DNA from 2 places in the Nanhaiella sioensis genome. Region 2 is predicted to be linked to the other one. Evidence: a T-box and tRNA genes for the amino acid it is inferred to sense, from the RefSeq annotation. Region 2 holds a T-box; the other holds one or more tRNA genes.
What was found. A T-box is a leader RNA that pairs with one kind of tRNA and senses whether it is charged. The one in region 2 lies ahead of argS (arginine--tRNA ligase), so its partner is inferred to be a tRNA-Arg.
Positions count from the first base shown of each region.

Region 1: it has a tRNA-Arg gene. The T-box ahead of argS (arginine--tRNA ligase) is inferred to sense a tRNA for this amino acid. The anticodon was not compared.

Region 1 is NZ_JBKAEG010000001.1:2,088,443-2,094,692, forward strand. It holds rRNA gene V1503_RS09900 (23S ribosomal RNA) at 1-1,554, opposite strand, end outside; rRNA gene V1503_RS09905 (16S ribosomal RNA) at 1,910-3,460, opposite strand; tRNA gene V1503_RS09910 (tRNA-Ala) at 3,530-3,605, opposite strand; tRNA gene V1503_RS09915 (tRNA-Pro) at 3,620-3,696, opposite strand; tRNA gene V1503_RS09920 (tRNA-Arg) at 3,708-3,784, opposite strand; tRNA gene V1503_RS09925 (tRNA-Leu) at 3,798-3,886, opposite strand; tRNA gene V1503_RS09930 (tRNA-Gly) at 3,892-3,966, opposite strand; tRNA gene V1503_RS09935 (tRNA-Leu) at 3,984-4,066, opposite strand; tRNA gene V1503_RS09940 (tRNA-Lys) at 4,076-4,148, opposite strand; tRNA gene V1503_RS09945 (tRNA-Val) at 4,183-4,258, opposite strand; rRNA gene rrf (5S ribosomal RNA) at 4,268-4,383, opposite strand; rRNA gene V1503_RS09955 (23S ribosomal RNA) at 4,467-6,250, opposite strand, start outside.
Region 2 is NZ_JBKAEG010000001.1:3,351,569-3,357,818, reverse strand. It holds gene V1503_RS15520 (DUF4064 domain-containing protein) at 25-447, shown strand; gene V1503_RS15515 (hypothetical protein) at 520-648, opposite strand; gene argS (arginine--tRNA ligase) at 1,142-2,830, opposite strand; T-box leader at 3,087-3,333, opposite strand; gene V1503_RS15505 (hypothetical protein) at 3,393-3,527, opposite strand; gene V1503_RS15500 (TlpA family protein disulfide reductase) at 3,812-4,330, opposite strand; gene V1503_RS15495 (CcmD family protein) at 4,466-4,594, opposite strand; gene V1503_RS15490 (cytochrome c biogenesis protein) at 4,789-5,526, opposite strand; gene V1503_RS15485 (heme exporter protein CcmB) at 5,530-6,213, opposite strand; gene V1503_RS15480 (ABC transporter ATP-binding protein) at 6,215-6,250, opposite strand, start outside.

The DNA.
Region 1 (6,250 bases), 1.3 Mb from region 2:
ATGACAAGCGGATTTACCTACTTGTCAGCCTAACTGCTTGGACGCACATATCCAACAGTGCGCTTACCCTATCCTTCTGCGTCCCCCCATTGCTCAAATGGTGAGGAGGTGGTACAGGAATCTCAACCTGTTGTCCATCGCCTACGCCTTTCGGCCTCGGCTTAGGTCCCGACTTACCCTGAGCGGACGAGCCTTCCTCAGGAAACCTTAGGCATTCGGTGGAGGGGATTCTCACCCCTCTTTCGCTACTCATACCGGCATTCTCACTTCTAAGCGCTCCACCAGTCCTCTCGGTCTAGCTTCGCTGCACTTAGAACGCTCTCCTACCACTGTCCGTAAGGACAGTCCACAGCTTCGGTGATACGTTTAGCCCCGGTACATTTTCGGCGCAGAGTCACTCGACCAGTGAGCTATTACGCACTCTTTAAATGGTGGCTGCTTCTAAGCCAACATCCTGGTTGTCTATGCAACTCCACATCCTTTTCCACTTAACGTATACTTTGGGACCTTAGCTGGTGGTCTGGGCTGTTTCCCTTTCGACTACGGATCTTATCACTCGCAGTCTGACTCCCAAGTATAAGTCTTTGGCATTCGGAGTTTGACTGAATTCGGTAACCCGTTGGGGGCCCCTAGTCCAATCAGTGCTCTACCTCCAAGACTCTTCACTTGAGGCTAGCCCTAAAGCTATTTCGGAGAGAACCAGCTATCTCCAAGTTCGATTGGCATTTCACCCCTACCCACACCTCATCCCCGCACTTTTCAACGTGCGTGGGTTCGGGCCTCCATTCAGTGTTACCTGAACTTCACCCTGGACATGGGTAGATCACTTGGTTTCGGGTCTACGACCACGTACTATTTCGCCCTATTCAGACTCGCTTTCGCTGCGGCTCCGTCTCTTCAACTTAACCTTGCACGGGATCGTAACTCGCCGGTTCATTCTACAAAAGGCACGCCATCACCCATTAACGGGCTCTGACTACTTGTAGGCACACGGTTTCAGGATCTCTTTCACTCCCCTTCCGGGGTGCTTTTCACCTTTCCCTCACGGTACTGGTTCACTATCGGTCACTAGGGAGTATTTAGCCTTGGGAGATGGTCCTCCCAGCTTCCGACGGGATTTCACGTGTCCCGCCGTACTCAGGATCCACTCTGGAGGGAACGAAGTTTCAACTACAGGGTTGTTACCTTCTTCGACGGACCTTTCCAGATCGCTTCGTCTACTTCGTTCCTTTGTAACTCCGTATAGAGTGTCCTACAACCCCAAGAGGCAAGCCTCTTGGTTTGGGCTTATTCCGTTTCGCTCGCCGCTACTCAGGAAATCGCTTTTGCTTTCTCTTCCTCCGGGTACTTAGATGTTTCAGTTCCCCGGGTCTGCCTTCAATACCCTATGTATTCAGATATTGATACTGCTCCATTACGAACAGTGGGTTTCCCCATTCGGAAATCTCCGGATCAATGCTTACTTACAGCTCCCCGAAGCATTTCGGTGTTAGTCCCGTCCTTCATCGGCTCCTAGTGCCAAGGCATTCACCGTGCGCCCTTTCTAACTTAACCTTAAACAAATGATCAACTTCGAATCTCATCGTCAGCTTCGTTCTTCCACTGCTCATGTATGCAAGATACACTCCGCTGCTCCAGAACTTTACTTCCTCGACCTTCTCGTTGCTAATTTGCTTTTTTTATTTGACCAACGGTCAAACCGTCATCAAATAATGAAAAAAGATTTTCACTTTCTTCAATGAATGTGTCGTTATTATCTAGTTTTCAAGGAACATCGGTAAAAAATAGCCATCGAATTTCTTCGTCAGCTTGTTGTTTACCTTCTTCATTTTGAGAGAATGTTCTCTCAAAACTAAACAAAAACAAAAGCGTCTTTTTATATGAAGTCTAGCTTCACATATTTCCTTAGAAAGGAGGTGATCCAGCCGCACCTTCCGATACGGCTACCTTGTTACGACTTCACCCCAATCATCTGTCCCACCTTAGGCGGCTGGCTCCTTACGGTTACCCCACCGACTTCGGGTGTTACAAACTCTCGTGGTGTGACGGGCGGTGTGTACAAGGCCCGGGAACGTATTCACCGCGGCATGCTGATCCGCGATTACTAGCGATTCCGGCTTCATGCAGGCGAGTTGCAGCCTGCAATCCGAACTGAGAATGGTTTTATGGGATTCGCTTAACCTCGCGGTTTTGCTGCCCTTTGTACCATCCATTGTAGCACGTGTGTAGCCCAGGTCATAAGGGGCATGATGATTTGACGTCATCCCCACCTTCCTCCGGTTTGTCACCGGCAGTCACCTTAGAGTGCCCAACTTAATGCTGGCAACTAAGATCAAGGGTTGCGCTCGTTGCGGGACTTAACCCAACATCTCACGACACGAGCTGACGACAACCATGCACCACCTGTCACTCTGTCCCCCGAAGGGGAACGCCCTATCTCTAGGGTTGGCAGAGGATGTCAAGACCTGGTAAGGTTCTTCGCGTTGCTTCGAATTAAACCACATGCTCCACCGCTTGTGCGGGCCCCCGTCAATTCCTTTGAGTTTCAACCTTGCGGTCGTACTCCCCAGGCGGAGTGCTTAATGCGTTAGCTGCAGCACTAAAGGGCGGAAACCCTCTAACACTTAGCACTCATCGTTTACGGCGTGGACTACCAGGGTATCTAATCCTGTTCGCTCCCCACGCTTTCGCACCTCAGCGTCAGTTACAGACCAGAGAGTCGCCTTCGCCACTGGTGTTCCTCCACATCTCTACGCATTTCACCGCTACACGTGGAATTCCACTCTCCTCTTCTGCACTCAAGTTCCCCAGTTTCCAATGACCCTCCACGGTTGAGCCGTGGGCTTTCACATCAGACTTAAGGAACCGCCTGCGCGCGCTTTACGCCCAATAATTCCGGACAACGCTTGCCACCTACGTATTACCGCGGCTGCTGGCACGTAGTTAGCCGTGGCTTTCTGGTTAGGTACCGTCAAGGTACCGCCCTATTCGAACGATACTTGTTCTTCCCTAACAACAGAGTTTTACGATCCGAAAACCTTCTTCACTCACGCGGCGTTGCTCCGTCAGACTTTCGTCCATTGCGGAAGATTCCCTACTGCTGCCTCCCGTAGGAGTCTGGGCCGTGTCTCAGTCCCAGTGTGGCCGATCACCCTCTCAGGTCGGCTACGCATCGTCGCCTTGGTGAGCCGTTACCTCACCAACTAGCTAATGCGCCGCGGGCCCATCCGTAAGTGATAGCCGAAGCCATCTTTCAAATAAGAACCATGTGGTTCTTATTGTTATTCGGTATTAGCTCCGGTTTCCCGAAGTTATCCCAATCTTACAGGTAGGTTGCCCACGTGTTACTCACCCGTCCGCCGCTAACCTCCGGGAGCAAGCTCCCTTTGGTTCGCTCGACTTGCATGTATTAGGCACGCCGCCAGCGTTCGTCCTGAGCCAGGATCAAACTCTCCAATAAAGTTTGATTGCTCATTTGTTCAAAAAAATTAACGTTGACGCTTTTGTTTTGTTTAGTTTTCAAAGAACATGGTGGAGCCTAGCGGGATCGAACCGCTGACCTCCTGCGTGCAAGGCAGGCGCTCTCCCAGCTGAGCTAAGGCCCCTTAATTTTTATAAGTGGTCGGGAAGACAGGATTCGAACCTGCGACCCCATGGTCCCAAACCATGTGCTCTACCAAGCTGAGCTACTTCCCGTTATTTATTAATGGCGCGCCCGAAAGGAGTCGAACCCATAACCTTCTGATCCGTAGTCAGACGCTCTATCCAATTGAGCTACGGGCGCTTATATATATAAATGGTGCCGAGGGCCGGACTTGAACCGGCACGGTAGTCACCTACCGCAGGATTTTAAGTCCTGTGTGTCTGCCAATTCCACCACCCCGGCAGCATTGGAGCGGAAGACGGGATTCGAACCCGCGACCCCCACCTTGGCAAGGTGGTGTTCTACCACTGAACTACTTCCGCAAGCTTTATTTAATTAATGCGGGTGAAGGGACTTGAACCCCCACGTCACAAGGACACTAGATCCTAAGTCTAGCGCGTCTGCCAATTCCGCCACACCCGCGGAAAATGATGAGCCATAGAGGACTCGAACCTCTGACCCTCTGATTAAAAGTCAGATGCTCTACCAACTGAGCTAATGGCTCATGATCATTAACAATATACTCTTACGAGTATTAATGGTGGAGGATGACGGGATCGAACCGCCGACCCCTTGCTTGTAAGGCAAGTGCTCTCCCAGCTGAGCTAATCCTCCAATATATAAGCCTGGCAACGTCCTACTCTCACAGGGGGAAACCCCCAACTACCATCGGCGCTGAAGAGCTTAACTTCCGTGTTCGGTATGGGAACGGGTGTGACCTCTTCGCCATCGCCACCAGACATAATATATAGGAATAAGTTAATATTCCTTCAAAACTAGATAATAGACATTCATTGAACAAAGCTTGCTCTGCATTTCTAACTTGGTTAAGTCCTCGATCTATTAGTATCTGTCAGCTCCACGTGTCACCACGCTTCCACCTCAGACCTATCAACCTCGTCATCTTCGAGGGATCTTACTAGCTTACGCTATGGGAAATCTCATCTTGAGGGGGGCTTCATGCTTAGATGCTTTCAGCACTTATCCCTTCCACACATAGCTACCCAGCTATGCCCTTGGCAGGACAACTGGTACACCAGCGGTGTGTCCATCCCGGTCCTCTCGTACTAAGGACAGCTCCTCTCAAATTTCCTACGCCCACGACGGATAGGGACCGAACTGTCTCACGACGTTCTGAACCCAGCTCGCGTACCGCTTTAATGGGCGAACAGCCCAACCCTTGGGACCGACTACAGCCCCAGGATGCGATGAGCCGACATCGAGGTGCCAAACCTCCCCGTCGATGTGGACTCTTGGGGGAGATAAGCCTGTTATCCCCGGGGTAGCTTTTATCCGTTGAGCGATGGCCCTTCCATGCGGAACCACCGGATCACTAAGCCCGACTTTCGTCCCTGCTCGACTTGTAGGTCTCGCAGTCAAGCTCCCTTATGCCTTTGCACTCTTCGAATGATTTCCAACCATTCTGAGGGAACCTTTGGGCGCCTCCGTTACTTTTTAGGAGGCGACCGCCCCAGTCAAACTGCCCACCTGACACTGTCTCCCGAAGCGATTAGCTCCGTAGGTTAGAATTTCAATACAGCCAGGGTAGTATCCCACCGACGCCTCCACCGAAGCTAGCGCTCCGGTTTCTACGGCTCCTACCTATCCTGTACAAGCTGTACCAAAATTCAATATCAGGCTACAGTAAAGCTCCACGGGGTCTTTCCGTCCTGTCGCGGGTAACCTGCATCTTCACAGGTACTATAATTTCACCGAGTCTCTCGTTGAGACAGTGCCCAGATCGTTACACCTTTCGTGCGGGTCGGAACTTACCCGACAAGGAATTTCGCTACCTTAGGACCGTTATAGTTACGGCCGCCGTTTACTGGGGCTTCGATTCAGAGCTTCTCCTTACGGATAACCCCTCCTCTTAACCTTCCAGCACCGGGCAGGTGTCAGCCCCTATACTTCGCCTTGCGGCTTCGCAGAGACCTGTGTTTTTGCTAAACAGTCGCCTGGGCCTTTTCACTGCGGCTTCTCAGGGCTATTCACCCTAAAAAGCACCCCTTCTCCCGAAGTTACGGGGTCATTTTGCCGAGTTCCTTAACGAGAGTTCTCTCGCTCACCTTAGGATTCTCTCCTCGCCTACCTGTGTCGGTTTGCGGTACGGGCACCTCTCACCTCGCTAGAGGCTTTTCTTGGCAGTGTGGAATCAGGAACTTCGGTACTATATTTCCCTCGCCATCACAGCTCAGCCTTTATGACAAGCGGATTTACCTACTTGTCAGCCTAACTGCTTGGACGCACATATCCAACAGTGCGCTTACCCTATCCTTCTGCGTCCCCCCATTGCTCAAATGGTGAGGAGGTGGTACAGGAATCTCAACCTGTTGTCCATCGCCTACGCCTTTCGGCCTCGGCTTAGGTCCCGACTTACCCTGAGCGGACGAGCCTTCCTCAGGAAACCTTAGGCATTCGGTGGAGGGGATTCTCACCCCTCTTTCGCTACTCATACCGGCATTCTCACTTCTAAGCGCTCCACCAGTCCTCTCGGTCTAGCTTCGCTGCACTTAGAACGCTCTCCTACCACTGTCCGTAAGGACAGTCCACAGCTTCGGTGATACGTTTAGCCCCGGTACATTTTCGGCGCAGAGTCACTCGACCAGT
Region 2 (6,250 bases):
ATAACAATAAGGGGGAACCTACTAGTGAAGCGAACAGGAGAAATAGTTTTAAGTATAATCGGAGCCGTACTTAGTGGCTTTTTAGCAATTATAGGAGGGGCATTTACTTATTTAATGACCAATGAAGCATTTTTACAGGAGTTAGAGGCACAATTTGCTACTGACCCTCAGCTTGCTACATTCAATATCGCAGACTTAATGGAAATTATAGGTAATACTGGATGGATTGTTGTAGCTGCCGGTATGATTGGTTTAGTATTAAGTATCATTGCAGCCTTTTGTTTAAAAGGAAATAATAAGCCAAAGCTTGCTGGGACTTTATTAATTATTGCTGCATTATTAGTCGCCTTAATGACTGTGTTATTTGCATGGCCAATCGCTCTACTGTTCTTAATTGCAGGGATTATGAGTTTAGTACGTAAGCCCAAGCAAAACATATACGATTAAGATTTTTAGCCTTATGACCGATTTCCATTATAAAAAAAGAATTAGGTGTGACCACCTAATTCTTTTTTATAATTAAATTTCTTCACTAATTTCAGTACCAATTACTATGCCGACAACAACGGTAATCGTGATGCCCATTACGATTGCAAACATACGCTCACTCCCCTTTGTAAAAGAATGACCCAATATCTCTATATTCAATTTACCACATATTTAACTTTAATAAATTTAGTAACTGTGAAAGTTCTGTTACTGATTTTTCAGCATTCTTGTTAAATACAATAATACTATTACAGCTAGTAGAAAGGGGGAGCATGAAACCTATGGCTTTGTGCTCACTCTTCCTGATCGTATATACCCGCCAATAATCTGTTAGTTTCGAAAGGCTCATGTCGAACAATCTTCTGCTATATATAATTCATAGGCTTTTCTCGTAGACTTATGAAATTCTAACAAAAGGGAATTAAAGCTATTCTCATCGTTGTATAGAAAAAAAGATGCCACAAATGATAGTTGTATACGGGAGTGCATTTCCTAGTACGAAAAACAACAATCGATGTGAAAACAATCAATCTATATGTTATTATCGACTGTCGAGCCGCGAATTCAAGTTGTAAACTGAATAACCATAAAATGCAAAACAGTCAATTTTTTAACTTAATATTTTAATTACGGAGTAATAGTTCTACAATCATTACATTTCCTCTGGAGCTTCAATTCCCAACAATCTTAAGCCTTCTTGTAAAACGATCATTACTGAAGTTACTAGTCCAAGTCGAGATATCAGCTCGCTATCTTTGACTAACACCTTCACATTACCGTAATATTTATTAAATTCTTGTGCTAGGTCAATTAGGTATTTTGCAATTTGGGATGGTTCAAATTTTTCATAGCTTCTCTTAATTACATTTGGAAAGTCTATTAACAATTTAATGACTGACCAACTAAGTTCATCAGCTAAACCTTCTATATTGTGTACCTGTTCTTGTCCCGATTTTCTTATCAAAGAGTTAGCTCTTGCATGAGTGTATTGGACGTAAGGTCCTGTCTCCCCTTCAAACTTTAACATCTCTTCCATTGAGAATTCTACATTATTTAATCGTTCATTTTTTAAATCGTGAAAAATAAGTGAACCGATAGCAACCATTTTAGCTACTTTGTCTTTATTTATTAGTTTTGGGTTTTTCATTTCTATACTGTGTTTAGCTAGACTGATTGTTTCGTTTATAACCTCCTCAAGTAGAACAACTTTTCCTTTTCTCGTCGACATCTTCTTACCGTCTTTTAAAATAAAGCCAAATGGAATGTGAACGAGATTGTTCGACCATGTAAAACCTAGCTTTTTTAAAACAGCAAAGACTTGATTAAAATGCAGACTTTGTTCATGGCCAACAACATACAATGCCTTGCTAAACTGATACGTTTCTTTTCTATATATAGCAGCTGTTAAATCTCTCGTTGCATATAGAGTTGCACCGTCAGATTTTTTGATTAAACACGGTGGATAATTATACTCACTTAGATCAACAACATCTGCACCTTCTGATTCGGAAAGTAACCCAGACTTCACAAGTAAGTTCAGCGTTTCTTCCATTTTATCATTGTAAAAAGCTTCGCCATGATAAGAATCAAACTTGATACCTAGTAAATTATAAATACTCGAAAATTCTTTAAGTGATTCATCACGAAACCAATTCCATAGTTCGATTGCATGTTCATCTCCATCTTCAAGTTTCTTGAACCACAATCTTGCTTCATCTTCCAAGTGTTTATCTTTTTCAGCCTCATCATGAAATTTGACGTACAATTCCAATAACTGTTTAATTGGATTCTCTTTTACTTTCTCTTCATTTCCCCAGTGTTTATAAGCAACTATTAATTTACCAAATTGTGTACCCCAATCCCCTAAATGATTAACTTTAATGGATTGAAATCCACATTTTTCTGCTATAAGTGCCAGTGAATTTCCTATAACTGTTGATCTTAAATGTCCCATAGAAAATGGCTTAGCGATATTTGGGGATGAAAAATCAATAACTACATTTTCACCATTTCCAATATTTAAAGTTCCAAAATGATTACCTTGCTTTAGGATTATAGCCATTACTTCTTTACTAACTTCCTTTTTATTTAAAAAAACATTTACATATGGACCATCAGCTACAACTTTATCAAATAATGTGTGGCTAACCTGTTCAGCTATTTCTTTAGCAATATGATTTGGAGATTTTCGAAACTTTTTGGCTAAGGAAAAGCACGGAAAAGCAATATCACCCTGAGTATGAAACTTTGGTCTTTCAATTATCTGTAACGTCTCTTCATAAGTTATAACATCCTTTAAAACTTGTGAAATTTCCTTAGCATATATTTCTGAATAATTCATTTTCTTCATCTCCTACCTGTTATTTTCATCAGTACGTTTACTGTCCAAGTCTCTATGTCTACTGTCCATACTAGGGAATGTGAAATAGTGTTTCAAAAGGGTATACCTACAGTAATGTGTGGTTAACTATGTAACTAGAGCAGATCATATTCTTTCCGGAACTCTTGTAGCTTGATTCTTAATAGCAGGAAAAATATGAATTACCTTTTTTATTTGGTACACCCCTTCTGATAAAACTAAAAAAATCCCGCCTCTTAAAAGAGACGAGATTTTCCCCGCGGTACCACTCTAATTGTTCAAATTGAACCATCTTAATGTCATTGATAACGGTTGATTAACCGGCATACCCTACTTGTACAAGGTTATTTAAATAAAAATAACGCTAATACTTTTTCGGACTGCTTCTCCGAAGTACGTTTCATTATGAATAATCGATTAGGCTTTCACCATCCCTAACTCGCTACACGTATATTCAAAATTACTGTCTTCTTCAACGAATGAATTATTTTTACAAATTATAAATAAAGTTTAGAAATATTTCAAGGTTATTTATTCGGTAAATTTATATATTCCCATTTATTTTTTCTACATCATGTTGTAAAATGTTTTGTATTTTATCTAAAAATGCTAGTTGTAATTCGTACTGAGAATAAATACTTTCAAATGTGGCTTTAGTAATCAGAGATAGCTCACCCATCCCTTTCTCCTTATGTTCTTCTCCTTCTCTTAAAGCTGTACGTTTTACACTATTGGATAGCTAGTCATTTTGATTTGGCAATATAATGTGTAAGTCCCACAGTTAACAAAGGCTGCAAAATAGTTTAACGAATGAATAGCAAGATCTTTTCGTAAACTTTATTGGTAAATTTTACAAAATTAAAAAATTGATTGCTATTTGTTAATAGAAAAGTTGTAAGGAACAACCAGTTGAATACGTGCTGATGCCCTACAATAGATGAGCCACAGCAATTTGGCTGTGGCTTAGTTTCCATTTAATTTTAACAAACTAATTTTCCCTGCTAAAGTTTCTGCTGTCGTTGGACCAACTATTTTTTCTCGTATAATGCCGCTTGGGTCAATGATAAAAGTTTCAGGCTGGCCAACTACTAAATAATTTTTTGAGACATTATCATCTGTATCAAATAAATACAGTGTTGTTGAATTATGTTCTTTTATAAATTTTTCAACACGACTTTTGGGTTCTCCACGGTCGATAATAAGAAGCTTATACTTATCTCCATATTGTTGATGAAAGGCTTCGAGTTCAGGTTCTTCATCTACACACGGCTTACACCATGTAGCGAAAAAATTTAATACAACGAATTGCCCCTGATAGTCAGATAAAGTATGAGTATCTCCATCTAAATCCTCTAGTGTGAAATCATAAGCTGAGTCACCAACCTTAACTCCTTTGACTCCTTGTATTCCTGAAGCTAAAAAGAAAAATACGGCTGCCACCAAGCATAGTACTATGATTTGAATCATTCTTCTTTTGTTCATACAAATCATCCTCTAAACTGGATTTATCATCATTAAGAGTTACGTTCTACCAGTTGATGAATACAGTTAACAGCACAATCAAAAAGGACGTGTACTGTTAATTCAATACTAATATTGAAGTTTACTAGAACGAGCTTATTGCTTCTCTAACTCTTGTATATAATCTAATTCTTTTTCTAGTTTTCTTTGCCGTTTCCCAAGCATAACTACATATCCAGCAATTAAGACCCATGCAATTGTGTATGCACTAAATAAATATCCCATTTTCAGTTCCTCCTCTTTATTGTTTATTTACTATTCCATCGTACGCATAGCACCTTTAGCTATGAAAGTACTTTCCCTAGTCGCCTACCCTATACCAGACAGGAAATAATCTCCCCTGCAAATAGTTAAATAAGGCCTAGTGAATTTGGATTCTGAAAACCTACATATGCTACGGTATTTTTCGTTACTACCTTTTACGAAATTTTATTCATTAACTTCTCTTGAATAGCTTTCTTATTTTGAGCGATCGCAATTTTTGCTTTTTCTATATAAATACCTTTTTGGAGTAAAACAATATACAACAAAGTAATAAAACCTAGCGTAAATAACAATGTAAATAACATTTCAGGCTCAATTCCGCCTCCTTGTTGTGTCGGACCATCACCAAACACGATTGGATGAAGCTTTGAGTTCCACCAGCGTATTGCCATAAATACAATTGGAACATCAATAAAACCGATAATTCCAAATACTGAGGCTAATCTTGCTTTCTTTTCCCATGCTCCGTCCATACGACGAACCATAATATAAGATACATAAATAAACCATAAAATCAATGTCGTTGTTAATCTAGGCTCCCAAGTCCACCATGTATTCCATGCACTTCGTCCCCAAATAGGTCCAGTTGTTAAGACAATAGTTGTAAAAACAACACCAATTTCAGCAGAAATTCCTGCAATGATATCATAAATTCTCTTCCTTTTTATAAGGTATAAAATACTATAAACAAACACGACTCCAAAAGCCAAAAACGCAACCCAAGCTGAACCTACGTGAAAATAAAATATTTTTTGTACTACGCCCATCGTAACTTCGACTGGAGACCATATAAATATTAAAAACATTGTTACTACACCTATTGGAATTGTTAGCCAAAAAAGTATTTTATGAAGTTTTGATTCTGATTGCCAAACCACATTATTCTTTGTCATTTTTCACACCTCCATCACATATTCAAATAATAAGAAACAAATAACAAAAAACACAAGATCATACCCAATCATCAATTGCATCCACGATATAGCACTTGATAAATTCTCAAGATTAACTAGCAATATTTTTGTTGCCTGCACAGCTGCAATAATAATCGGACTAACTATAGGAAATAAGACAATTGGTAATAGCATTTCACTACTCCTTGAATTAGCAGTTAATGCAGCTAAAAATGTACCAATGCTTATAAAACCAAAAGTTCCTAAAAAGATAACTGCTAAAAATAAGGGAATGTTTCCTAGTAAGCGAAAATCAAATAAGATAAATAATAATGGTATAGAAATCAATTGAACTAATAACACAAAAATGAAATTAGCGAGCATTTTGCCAAAATAAATACTTGAAGGATCAATAGGTGCGACAATCATTCCATGTAAGCTATCTTGATTTTTTTCAGCTAAAAATGAGCGGTTCAACCCTAATATTCCAGCAAAGATAGTAATGACCCATACCATTCCAGGTACCACTGCTTTGACAGCATTACTCGTAGGGTCAAATGCAAAGCTAAAAGTCACAATAACAAGCCCTGAAAAGATTAACATAGTACTTAATAGTTGTTTTGTTTTCCACTCAGAATATAGATCTTTCCAAGCGATAATCCATGCAGATTTAAGTAGTTTAATCATGTTAACTCACCAGTCCTGCATACATTTCTTTGATATC